DNA from 2 places in the Mycobacterium virginiense genome. Region 2 is predicted to be linked to the other one. Evidence: predicted binding sites of a transcription regulator. Region 2 holds the regulator's gene; the other holds the start of a gene.

Region 1 (6,679 bases), 830 kb from region 2:
TGAGGAACTGAAAGATGCACCCGCGCAGTCAGATCCAGCATCGAAGCAAATGGACCATGGGCCTCACGGTCGGCCACCAGCCGCTCGGCGAGGTCGGTACCGATGCCACGGACAGCCCCCAGTCCGAGCCGGACCTGCGTGCCGGCTTCGGCCAGCGTGGCGTGCGCCAGACTGGCGTTGACGTCCGGGCGGTGCACCACGACCCCGTGCCGGCGGGCGTCGGCGACCAGCGACTGCGGCGAATAGAAGCCCATCGGCTGGGCCCGGAGCAGCGCGGCGCAGAACGCCGCCGGGTAGTGCAGCTTGAACCAGGCCGAGTAAAACACCAGCGACGCGAAGCTCATCGCGTGACTCTCCGGAAATCCGTAGTTGGCAAAGGCTTCCAGCTTTTCGTAGATCCTCATCGCCACCTCGCCGGTGATGCCGTGGCACTCGGCCATGCCGGAGTAGAACCGGTCGCGCAACCGGCGCATTCGCTCCGGTGACCGTTTGGAGCCCATCGCGCGGCGCAACTGGTCGGCTTCGCCCGCGGTGAATCCGGCGCAGTCCACCGCCAGCGTCATCAGCTGCTCCTGAAACAGCGGAACCCCATAGGTTTTCTCCAGCGCCCGCGCCATGCACGGATGCTCGTAGGTCACCGGGTCGATACCGTTGCGGCGGCGGATATAGGGATGCACCGATCCGCCCTGGATCGGCCCGGGGCGGATCAGCGCCACCTCCACCACCAAGTCGTAGAACTCCCGTGGGCGCAGCCGCGGCAGGGTGGCCATCTGCGCGCGCGATTCCACCTGGAACACCCCGACCGTGTCGGCGCGCGCGAGCATCTCGTACACCGCCGGCTCGGACAGATCGATCGCGGCCAGATCCACCTCGACGCCGCAATGCTGCGCCACCAGGTCGATCGCGTAATGCAATGCCGACAGCATCCCCAGCCCCAGCAGGTCGAACTTCACCAAACCTATTGCTGCGCAGTCGTCTTTGTCCCACTGCAGCACGCTTCGTCCGGGCATCCGGGCCCATTCCACCGGGCACACGTCGGCGATCGGGCGGTCACAGATCACCATGCCGCCGGAGTGGATGCCCAGATGCCGTGGCAGGTCGGCGACCTGATCGGCCAGCTCGATCACCTGTTCGGGGATGCCGTGAAGATCGGAGTCGTCCTCCCGGCCGGGCCGGCCCCATCGGCTCAGCTGTTTGCTCCAGGCGTCCTGTTGCCCCGGCGAATAGCCCAGCGCGCGGGCCATGTCCCGCACGGCACTGCGCCCCCGGTAGGTGATGACGTTGGCCACCTGGGCGGCGTGGTCTCGGCCGTACTTGTCGTAGACGTACTGGATCACCTTTTCGCGCTCATCGGACTCGATGTCGATGTCGATGTCGGGCGGGCCATCGCGGGCCGGCGACAGAAAGCGCTCGAACAGCAATCCGTTGGCCACCGGATCCACCGCGGTGATACCGAGGGCATAGCAGACCGCGGAGTTGGCCGCCGATCCCCTGCCCTGGCACAAGATGTCGCTGCGCCGGCAGAACTGGGTGATGTCGTGCACCACCAGGAAATATCCGGGAAAGCCCAGTTGGGCGATGACTTCCAGCTCGCGTTCGATCTGGGCGTAGGCGGCGGGCATGCGGTCGGGCGGGCCGTAGCGCCCGACCGCGCCGGCCAGGGTCAGCTGTCGCAGCCAGCTGTCCTCGGTGTGACCGTCCGGGACGGCAAACGGCGGCAGCCGCGGGGCGATCAGCGCCAACGGAAAAGCACACCGCTCACCGAGTTCGGCCGCCGCCGGCACCGCCGCCGGATGCGCCGCGAACAACCGGGCCATCTCTGCGCCCGAGCGCAGATGCGAGCCGCCCAGCGGAGCCAGCCGGCCGGCGGCGGCATCCAGTGACTGGCGGGCCCGCACCGCACCCAGCGCCATCGCCAGCCGGCCCCGATCCGGCCGGGCGAAATGCGCGCCGGTGGTGGCCACCAGCCCCACCCCGAACCGGGGCGCCAGGCCGGCCAGCGCGGCATTGCGTTCGTCGTCGTATGGATCGGAGTGCCGGGTCAGCTCCACGCTGACCCGCGCGGCCCCGAACCGATCCACCAGATCGGCCAGCGCGGCGGCGGCCGCATCCGGACCACCGGTGGCCAGCGCCTGGCGAACATGACCCTTACGGCAGCCGGTCAGGATGTGCCAGTGCCCGCCCGCCGCCTCGGTCAGCGCATCCAGATCGAAATGCGGCCTGCCCTTCTCGCCGGCCAGGTGCGCGGCGGCGATCTGCCGCGACAACCGCCGATAACCCTCCGGGCCGCGGGCCAGCACCAGCAGGTGCGGACCGGGCGGGTCCGGGTCATCGGTGCGCGCCACCCGCCCCAGCGACAACTCGGCGCCGAACACGGTGCCTATCTGAAGGCCCGCAGCGTCCAGCTCGGCGGCCGCCTCGGCGAACCGCACCACCCCATATAAGCCGTCGTGATCGGTCAGCGCGATCGCCCGCAGGCCCAGCCGGGCAGCCTCGACGACCAGCTCCTGCGGGTTGCTGGCCCCGTCCAGAAAGCTGTACGCCGAGTGCGCGTGCAGTTCGGCGTAGGGCACTGTCCGCCCTGCCGGCCGAAGTGGCTCGACCTGCGGGAACGACGGGCCGTGATCCGTCGACACACCGGCCGCGATATCGGTGTGACGAGGCTTACCATCTAGAACACGTTCCATTTCCGCCCAGCTCGGCGGCCCGCTACCCCAGCCCACACCCTCCAAGATATCGAACATATGTACGAAACACCCTGGGAAGGGTGTGAAAAAGAACTTTGATGCACTAATCTGTGTCAGTTCCGGCACGATGCGAAAGGGCCACTGCTTTCATGTTCGGCGCTCTCAGACGCGCGTGGTTACCCCTGCTCATCATCGTCGTCGTCGCGGTAGGGGGGTTCACCGTGCAGCGAGTCCGCGGCTACTTCGGAGCCGACGACAGCGGCAATGGGACCGTCCCGTTCGAGGACACCAAGCCGTTCCACCCCAAGGTCGTGGTCTACGACATCTTCAGCCCGGACGGCACCTACGCCGATATCAACTACCTGGACCTCGATGCCACCCCGCAACGGATCGACGGCGCCAGCCTGCCGTGGTCGCTGACCCTGTCGACCACCAACCCGGCGGTGAGCCCCAACATCGTCGCCCAAGGTGACGGCGCCACCATCGGCTGCCGCGTCACCATCGACGGCGTCATCAAAGAAGAAAGAATCGCCACCGGCCCCGTGAGCGCCCAGACCTTCTGCATTGTGAAATCCGCATGAGCAAGCACACCAGCGACGACACCCCGACCGACACCCTGCCGGCCACGCAGCCGCCGCCCAAGCGCGGCGGTATCCCGGCGTGGATCCGCCGGCTCGCGGTGCCCATCATCTTGGCCTGGCTGGCGATCACCGTCCTGGTGAACGTCGTCGTACCGCAGCTCGACGAGGTCGGGAAGATGCGCGCGGTGTCGATGGCCCCACGCGACGCTCCGTCGATGATCGCGATGATGCGCATCGGCAAGGTGTTCGACGAGTTCAAATCGGACAGCTCGGCGATGGTGGTCCTCGAAGGCGACCAGCCGCTCGGCGACGACGCGCACAAGTATTACGACCAACTGGTCGCCAAGATGGAGGCCGACCACACCCACGTCGAGCACATCCAGGACTTCTGGAGCGACCCGCTGACCGCGGCGGGATCGCAAAGCCCGGACGGCAAGGCCGCCTACGTTCAGGTGTATCTGGCCGGCAACATGGGCGAGACCCTGGCCAACGAATCGGTCGAGGCCGTCCAGCAGATCATCGCCGACACCCCGGCACCTGAGGGGGTGCACGCCTACGTCACCGGTGGGGCCGCCCTCAACGCCGATCAGCACATCGCCGGCGACAAAAGCCTGAAGATCATCACCGCGCTGACCTTCGTGGTGATCATCACGATGCTGCTGTCCATCTACCGCTCCGTCGGCACGGTGCTGTTGGTGCTGGGCATGGTGGTCTTCGAGCTGAGCGCTGCCCGCGGCGTGGTGGCCGTGTTGGCCTACTACAACATCATCGGCCTGTCGACGTTCGCGGTGAACCTGCTGGTGACACTCGCGATCGCCGCCTCGACGGACTACGCCATCTTCCTGCTGGGCCGCTATCAAGAGGCCCGAGCGCTCGGCGAGGACAAAGAGTCGGCCTTCCACACCATGTATCACGGCACCGCGCACGTGATCCTGGGCTCGGGTCTGACCATCGCCGGCGCGACCTTCTGTCTGCACTTCACCCGACTGCCCTACTTCCAGTCGTTGGGCGTTCCGCTGGCGATCGGCATGTTGGTCATCGTGCTGGCCGCCCTCACCTTCGGCTCGGCGGTCGTGGCGGTGGCCAGCCGCTTCGGCATGCTGGAGCCCAAGCGGGCGATGCGAATCCGCACCTGGCGGCGGATCGGCGCGATGATCGTGCGCTGGCCGGGACCGGTGCTGGTGGCCACCACGGCGGTCTGCCTGATCGGCCTGCTCACGCTGCCCGGGTACAAGACCAACTACAACGACCGGCAGTACCTGCCGGACTACGTGCCGGCCAACATCGGCTACGCCGCCGCCGACCGGCACTTCTCCCAGGCCCGGATGAGTCCGGAACTGCTGATGATCGAGACCGACCACGACCTGCGCAATCCGGCCGACTTCCTGGTGATCAACCGGATCGCCAAGCGGGTGTTCGAGGTGCCGGGTATCGGACGGGTGCAGACCATCACCCGGCCGCTGGGCACGCCGATCGAACACACCACGATCCCGTTCGCGATCAGCATGCAGGGCACCACCCAGCAGCTGAACATGAAGTACCAGCTCGACAGCATGAAGAACATGCTCAAGATGGGCGACGACATGGCGGTCTCTGTCCAGAGCATGAAGGACATGCTCGAGGTCACCCGCGCCATGTCCGAGACGACCCACAGCATGGACCTCAAGATGCACCACATGCTCGACGACATCCAGCGGATGCGCGACTCGATCGCGGACTTCGACGACATGTGGCGTCCGATGCGCAGCTACTTCTACTGGGAGCCGCACTGCTTCGACATCCCGATCTGCTGGTCGATCCGGTCGATCTTCGACGTGATGGACGGCCTCGACCAGATGACCGAGGACTTCGAGAAGGTGCTGCCCGACATCGACAACCTCGACCGGCTGATCCCCCGGATGCTCGAGATCATGCCGCCGATGATCGAGACGATGGAAAACATGCGGACCACCCAGCTGAAGATGCAGTCCACCATGGAGGGCCTGCAGCTTCAGATGGAGAAGATGATGGAAGGCCAGAACGCCATGGGCAAGGCGTTCGACGAGTCCAAGAACGACGACTCGTTCTACCTGCCGCCCGAGGCGTTCGACAACCCCGACTTCAAGCGCGGCATGAAGATGTTCCTGTCCCCCGACGGGCACGCGGTGCGGTTCATCATCAGCCATGAGGGCGACCCGATGTCCCCGGAGGGCGTCAGCCACATCGCGCCGATCAAGCACGCCGTGCACGAGGCGCTCAAGGGCACTCCGCTGGAGGGCTCCAAGGTCTATCTCGGCGGCACCGCGGCCATGTTCAAGGACATGAAGGACGGGTCGGCCTACGACCTGATCATCGCCGGCATCGCCTCGCTGTGCCTGATCTTCATCATCATGCTGCTGATCACCCGGGCCGTGGTGGCCTCGGCGGTGATCGTCGGCACGGTGCTGCTCTCGCTGGGCACGAGTTTCGGTATCTCGGTGCTGATCTGGCAGCACATCATCGGCTTGGACCTGCACTGGATGGTGCTGGCGATGTCGGTGATCATCCTGTTGGCGGTCGGCTCGGACTACAACCTGCTGCTGGTCTCCCGGATGAAGGAAGAGCTGCACGGCGGACTCAAGACCGGCATCATCCGCGCCATGGGCGGCAGTGGCTCCGTAGTCACCTCGGCGGGCCTGGTGTTCGCGTTCACCATGATGTCGATGCTGGTCTCCGACCTGCGCGTGATCGGCCAGGTGGGCTCCACCATCGGCCTGGGTCTGCTCATCGACACCCTGGTGATCCGCTCGTTCATGACGCCGTCGATCGCCGCGCTGCTGGGCCGCTGGTTCTGGTGGCCGCAGCGGGTGCCGTTGCGCCCGAGCCCGGTGGCGCAGCAGGCGGTGGCCCGGGCGAGTGAACCGGTGTCAGCCGGCTGACGCTGGCCGTTATGACGCCGGGCGGACGACGACCACCGGTGTGTGGGCTGACTGCACCACTGCCTGGCTGACCGAGCCGAGCAGCATGCCGGTGAAGCCGCCGCGGCCGTGGCTGCCCACCACCACCAGCTGAGCCTCCTGGGATTGGTCGACGAGTTGGTCGGCCGGTCGGTCATCGACCACCACGCGGCGCACCGTGACGTCGGGGTAGCGCTCCCGCCAGCCCGCCAGTCGTTCGGCCAGGGCCAGTTCGCCCTCAGATGCCATCGCCGCGGTGTCGACGCCGGGGAAGTCCATCAGTCCGGTGTCGTGCCAGGCATACACCGCGATCAGTTCCACCCCACGCAACGAGGCCTCTTCGAATGCCAGCGCGGTTGCGGCCTCCGACACCGGGGATCCGTCGATACCGACAACCACCGGTGCGGTGTCGGGACGCAGATGGTCTTCGTGGATGACCACGACCGGGCAGTGCGCGTGCCGCACCAGCGACGAGCTGACCGAGCCGAGCAACAGC
Region 2 (6,679 bases):
TCGAACGCGGTCGCATGATCGGTGGGGTCTGTGTCAACACCGGCACCATTCCGTCGAAGACCCTGCGCGAGGCCGTGATCTATCTGACCGGGATGAATCAGCGCGACCTGTACGGCGCCAGCTACCGGGTGAAGGACAAGATCACCCCCACCGATCTGCTCGCACGCACCCAGCATGTGATCAGCAGAGAAGTGGAGGTGGTGCGTAGTCAACTGATGCGCAACCGAGTCGACTTGTTGGTCGGCCACGGACGTTTCATCGACCCCCACACAATCCTCATCGAGGGACAGAACGGCAACGAAACGACAACCGTCACAGCCGACTACGTCGTCATCGCTACCGGAACCAAACCGGTCCGCCCCGCCGGCGTCACATTCGATGAGGAGCGCGTCCTCGACTCCGACGGGATCCTCGACCTGCGATTCATCCCGGCCTCGATGGTGGTCGTCGGCGCCGGTGTGATCGGCATCGAGTACGCCTCGATGTTCGCCGCGCTGGGCACCCGGGTGACGGTGGTGGAGAAACGAGACTCGATGCTGGAGTTCTGCGACCCGGAGGTCGTCGAAGCCCTGCGTTTTCACCTGCGCGACCTGGCCGTCACCTTCCGGTTCGGCGAAGAGGTGACCGCTGTCGACGTCAGCTCCAGCGGCACCGTCACCACGTTGGCCAGCGGCAAGCGGATCCCCGCCGAGACGGTGATGTATTCGGCCGGCCGCCAAGGCCACACCGCCCACCTCGACTTGGCCAAGGCCGGCCTGGCCACCGACGAGCGGGGCCGCATCGTCGTCGACGATATGTTCCAGACCTCGGTCGAGCACATCTATGCCGTCGGTGATGTGATCGGTTTCCCGGCCCTGGCGGCGACGTCGATGGAACAGGGCCGACTGGCCGCCTATCACGCGTTCGGCGAGCCGACCGATGGGATCACTGACCTGCAGCCGATCGGGATCTATTCGATCCCGGAGGTCTCCTATGTGGGGGCGACCGAATTGGAACTGACCCGCAGCGCGATCCCCTACGAGGTAGGGGTGGCCCGGTATCGGGAGCTGGCCCGCGGCCAGATCGCCGGGGACTCCTACGGCATGCTCAAGCTGCTGGTATCCACCACCGACCTGACGCTGCTCGGCGTGCACATCTTCGGCACCAACGCGACCGAGATGGTGCACATCGGCCAGGCCGTCATGGGATGCGGCGGCACGGTGGAATACCTGGTGGACGCGGTGTTCAACTACCCGACGTTCTCCGAGGCATACAAGAACGCCGCATTGGACGTGATGAATAAAATGCGGGCCCTACAGCAATTCCGCAGCTGAGGCGCCGCCGGAGACATTTTCCTCGCTCAGCGAACGCCACGGCGCCGCGGAATTCCGACCGTGCCCCCGTACGTTGTGCAGCACATGCGCGCACCGTTTTCGGCGTGCGGCCCCGGTGGGGGAAAATGGACGGTGCGATCCATTGCGATCTGCACAACGAGGAGGCGAAGGCGATGGCCGACTACCCGGACAACGGTCCCGACCGGGACCGGCACTATCAGGTCGAGCAGAGCGGCATGTACGAGCTGGAGGTGCCGGCGCCGCAGCTGATGTCGGCGGACGGCGAGGGACCGGTCCTGATCCACGCCCTGGAGGGCTTCTCCGACGCCGGCCACGCGATCCGGCTGGCCGCCAAGCACCTCAAGAGCAAGCTGGACAGTGAGTTGGTGGCGTCGTTCGCGATCGATGACCTGCTCGACTACCGCTCACGGCGGCCGCTGATGACGTTCAAATCCGACCATTTCACCCACTACACCGAACCCGAGCTGAGCCTGCACGCGTTGCGGGACACTGCGGGCACGCCGTTTCTGCTGTTGGCGGGCATGGAGCCCGACCTGAAGTGGGAGCGGTTCATCACCGCGGTGCGACTGTTGGCCGAGCAGCTCGGGGTGCGCCGGACCATCGGCTTGGGCACCATCCCGATGGCGGTCCCCCACACCCGGCCGGTGACGCTGACCGCACATTCCAACAATCGCGACCTGATCAGCGAATTCACCCCGTGGATCACCGAGGTTCAGGTTCCCGGCAGCGCGTCCAACCTGCTGGAGTACCGGATGGCTCAGCACGGCCATGAGGTCGTCGGCTTCACGGTGCATGTGCCGCATTACGTGGCCCAGACCGACTACCCCGAGGCTGCCGAGGCGCTGCTGAAGCAGGCCGCCCAGACCGGCGCGCTGGAGCTGCCGCTGAGCGACCTCCGTGACTCCGCGGCCGAGATCCGGGCCAAGATCGACCAGCAGGTCGAAGCGAGCGCCGAAGTGGCCCAAGTGGTGACGGCCCTGGAACGCCAGTACGACGCATTCATCACCGCCCAGGAGAATCGCTCGCTGCTGTCCCGCGACGAGGAGCTGCCCAGCGCCGACGAGCTCGGTGCCGAGTTCGAGCGATTCCTGGCACAGGAAGCGAAGAAGAACCTCGACGGCGACGACTGAGATCCGGGCTACCCGGTTCGACGAAGCGTGGCGGTGAGGTGGTTCTGGGCGGGTTGGCCGACTGCGCCCATGTCCAGCGTGTAGGACAACTCATCGCCGTCGAGGCGATAACGGCGGCTCAGGACGGTCACTTCCTTGGCCGTCGGTGCCAGCCCGATCGTCGGTGCGGACATCTGCAGGTCCACGCCGTTGGCGGTGACCGTGTAGCTGCCTACCTCGATTTCGGTGATGCCACTGGGGTGCGCCAGCACCCACTCGATCTGCCCAGGCTGCGGCACCCGCAGGTAGCCGGTCTCGGCATGCAGGGGCAGGCCCTCGGCGGGCGACTTGGTCTTCTGGCCGTACACCAGGAACGGCTTGCCGACGTGTGAGAACACCACCTCTTCGAGGTAGTCGAATGACGCGATCGTGGGATACACCCCGGATCCCCGGCCTGACCAGGTGCCCAACAGTGGGGCCAGCTCCACAAGGTTCGGATGCAACTCGGGTGCCATGCCGCCAGAGTAGTGCGCGGTGACGCCCGCACGGCTCAACTGGTGCTGGGCATCTCGCGGTGTTCGCGCAGGGCCTCGATCTCCCGCTCGAAGTCGGCGGCCGACGAAAAGGACCGGTACACCGAGGCGAATCGCAAGTAGGCCACCTCGTCAAGCTCGCGCAGCGGGCCCAGGATCGCCAGCCCCACCTCGTGGCTGGGAATCTCCGGCGAACCTGCCGCTCGCACAGCGTCTTCCACCTGCTGAGCCAGCAGATTCAGCGCATCGTCATCGACCTGGCGGCCCTGGCAGGCCCGGCGCACGCCGCGCATGACCTTCTCCCGGCTGAACGGCTCGGTGACGCCGCTGCGTTTGACCACGGCCAACACTGCGGTCTCCACCGTGGAGAAACGGCGCCCGCATTCCGGGCAGGACCGACGGCGGCGAATCGCCTGGCCTTCATCGGCTTCGCGGGAATCCACCACCCGGGAGTCTGGATGGCGACAAAACGGGCAGTGCATTGCCGCTCCTTCGCCGTGCCGGGAACCCGCACCCTCAGACAACTGGGACACCGCGGGCCATTGGGACAACTGCGAGCGTACCTGCGCGGGTTGTCGGCGGCGCTGCGCAGTGGCCGCAAGCGGCGGCCGAACCGACACGGCGACCTCAGCCCAGCGGGGCGATCAGCGTCTGGCCGGCGTCCAGGGCCACCGACTCCAGGCTGTTGAGCTCGCGGATGCGCTCGATGACCTGTCCGGCCGGCGCGTCCGGTGCGACGCGGGCCGCCAGGTGCGCCAAGCTCTCGCCGCTCTGGACACGCACCACGCCGAGCTGGTCGGGCACCGCGGAGGCACCGCCGGCTGCTGCCGCGCCGAACTGAGCGATCAGTCCGAGCCACACGGTGATCCCGGCGGCGACCAGAGCCAGCACGACGGTGGTCGCCGGAGTGATGGCCTTGACGGGCTTCGGCCGGTGCGGCGCACGGGACATCAGCACCCCGGAACCGCGGTGCCGCAGCGCAGCGCCGCCCGGCCGCGGCCGGACCAGCCGCGCCGGCTGAGTGCGGATCGGGTAAGCCCGCCCTGAGGTCCGCGGACCGCGATGCAGCTGGACCCGCTCGTTGCGGTCCGGCTCGAACGTCGGGGCGATCGTCTCGATGAGCATCATGTGCGGTTCTCCCTCACTCGGCGTCGGCGACCCTGTTCGCTCGACTGTTCGAATACTAATCGATTGTATGTTCGATGTCCGAACACGTGATCGAATCGTTGTCGAAAACATTAGCGAAGGGGTCCGACAAGTCGCCGGCGCTTTCGAACGCCCGCGCGACACACCTCGAACACATGTTTGATTAATCGCAGCTATGCGACTAGATTCGCCTCCATGAGTGACAGCAGCAGTAACCCGGCTGGTCCGGACTCAGCGCTGACCGCCAGGCAGCGCACGATCCTGAACGTCATCCGCGCTTCGGTGAACGAGCGGGGTTACCCGCCGAGCATCCGCGAGATCGGCGACGCCGTCGGGCTGACCTCGACCTCCTCGGTTGCTCACCAGCTGCGTACGCTCGAACGCAAGGGCTATCTGCGCCGTGACCCCAACCGTCCCCGCGCGGTCGACGTCCGTGGCCAGGACGACATCACCGGCGCCGTCGAGGCCGCGCAACGCACCGAGTTCGCCGGTTCGGATGCGCTTCCCGAGCCCGCTTTCATTCCGGTTCTGGGCCGGATTGCGGCCGGCGGACCGATCTTGGCCGAGGAAGCCGTCGAGGATGTCTTCCCGCTCCCCCGCGAGCTGGTCGGTGAAGGCGAGCTGTTCTTGCTCAAGGTGGTCGGCGAATCGATGGTGGACGCCGCGATCTGCGACGGCGACTGGGTTGTGGTGCGCCAGCAGAACGTCGCCGACAACGGCGACATCGTGGCCGCCATGATCGATGGCGAGGCGACCGTCAAGACGTTCAAACGCACCGGCGGTCAGGTTTGGCTGATGCCGCACAACCCCATTTTCGATCCCATACCCGGCAACGATGCGGTGGTGCTGGGCAAGGTCGTCACCGTCATCCGCAAGGTCTGATCATGTTCGCGCCGTGCCCACCGTTCGATACGGAGTCGGCGCGACACAAGGTGCAGGCCGCCGAGGACGCCTGGAACACCCGGGATCCCGCACGGGTGGCGCTGGCCTACACCGAGGACTCGGTGTGGCGTAATCGGGACGAATTCCTCACCGGGCGCGCGGAAATCGAAGCATTTCTGCGACGCAAGTGGGCGGCCGAACGCGATTACGCGCTACGCAAAGAGCTGTGGTGCTACCAGGACAACCGAATCGCGGTGCGCTATCAGTACGAATGCTGCGACAAGGACGGCCAGTGGTGGCGCAGCTACGGCAACGAGCTGTGGGAGTTCGCCGCCGACGGCCGAATGAGCCGCCGCGAGTCCAGCATCAACGACATCCCGATCACCGCGGCGCAGCGGCGCCTCTTCGGCCCGCGCCCGCAGGGCGAACGCGACCTGCCGCTGCCGCTGCGGTGATCAGCCGGCCCTGGTGAAACCGTTGAGCCGCGCCGCATCCTCGGTGGCGAACCAGATCTCGGCGAGAGTGTCGTCATACAGCGCGTTCTGCGGGGTGTAGTAGAGCCCCGAGCCGATGTTCGCCTTGATTGGGTAGCCGTTCGGCTGCTGGTACGGGTCGTCCAGCGGCAGGTGCATCACCGGGTGCACCGATTCGTCGATGCCGAAGTTGCGCGGTTCGCCGCCACCTCCGAAGGTGCGGGTGTCCGTGCCACCGCCGAACCTGCGGGGTTCTGCGACAGCGCCGAACCCGCGTGGGTCCGCCCCGGTACCGCCGTGCCCCACGGCATGCCGGCCGGTGCCGAACTCTTCTTCGGTCACCACCCGGGTGGGGGCGGTGTCGGTGTCGTCATCGTCGTCGACCTCCGCCTCGCTCTCGTGCTCGCCGTAGTGCAGCCACGGCGCATCCGGAATCGAAGAGACGGGCAGTTCAGGCTCGGACGCGTACGGCGAAGTGGAGGCGCCGTAGCGACTCGGCAGCCGGACGGTGCCCTCATTCTCGCGGTGATCTTCGCGGTGGTCGTGGTGGGCCCACTGCTCGTCATCGTCGTCGTAGTCGTCGGCGACCGGGGCCGGCACGGCCACCGGTGAACCCGGCAGCACAGCGGCCGGCCGACGCCGCTGCCACCACATCGCAGCCCCGGCGAGGGCGCCCAGCACCGCCAGCACCACAACCGGGATCAGCACCCACATCCAGTTCCAGTGTGTTTCCTTGGCTGCGCCAGTCGCTGTCGACTTGCTGCCGTCGGGCAGGTTCGTCCCGGGAATCTGCAGGCCCGACAACGCTTGCGCCAACTCGGCGGGTTCGCTGCTGTAGGTGTTGCTCGCCTGATTCCAGGCGATCGATCCGCCGGTGAACTTCTGCGACACCACGTCACCTTCGACGGTCTGATCACCCACCGGGGCGCCCAGCTTTCCGGAAGCCCCGTCGAGCTTGTCCCAGGCCGACTTCATCGCCCCGCGCACCACGAAGGCGCCGTTGTCGGGGCTGAAGAAGATCACCGGCTCGTCGTCGGCGGCGAACGAATTGAACTTGCTGCCCGAGATCGCTCCGTCAACCGTGCCGGTGATCGGGAAACCCAGGTCGCTACCGGCCGGGCCGCCCAGCGAGTCGTACTTGGCCAGCACGTCGCCTAGAACCGCATTGGCTCCGGTCACCGGGCTGAAAAAGACCTTGCCGT

Evidence for each region. The regulator LexA, encoded in region 2, represses DNA repair genes until DNA is damaged. The targets are predictions, from matches to a motif close to CGAACANNTGTTCG.
Region 1: a site for LexA is predicted at 2,738-2,751, ahead of MJO54_RS18265 (error-prone DNA polymerase). Genes of this name have one in related genera too.

The regions. Positions count from the first base shown of each region.
Region 1 is NZ_CP092430.2:3,752,426-3,759,104, forward strand. Features, by position in the region: gene MJO54_RS18265 (error-prone DNA polymerase) at 1-2,723, opposite strand, end outside; gene MJO54_RS18270 (MmpS family transport accessory protein) at 2,837-3,268, shown strand; gene MJO54_RS18275 (MMPL/RND family transporter) at 3,265-6,165, shown strand; gene MJO54_RS18280 (universal stress protein) at 6,175-6,679, opposite strand, start outside.
Region 2 is NZ_CP092430.2:2,921,676-2,928,354, forward strand. Features, by position in the region: gene sthA (Si-specific NAD(P)(+) transhydrogenase) at 1-1,313, shown strand, start outside; gene MJO54_RS14110 (proteasome assembly chaperone family protein) at 1,487-2,464, shown strand; gene MJO54_RS14115 (peroxynitrite isomerase) at 2,473-2,958, opposite strand; gene nrdR (transcriptional regulator NrdR) at 2,994-3,458, opposite strand; gene MJO54_RS14125 (LysM peptidoglycan-binding domain-containing protein) at 3,604-4,104, opposite strand; gene lexA (transcriptional repressor LexA) at 4,318-5,004, shown strand; gene MJO54_RS14135 (nuclear transport factor 2 family protein) at 5,007-5,459, shown strand; gene MJO54_RS14140 (LGFP repeat-containing protein) at 5,460-6,679, opposite strand, start outside.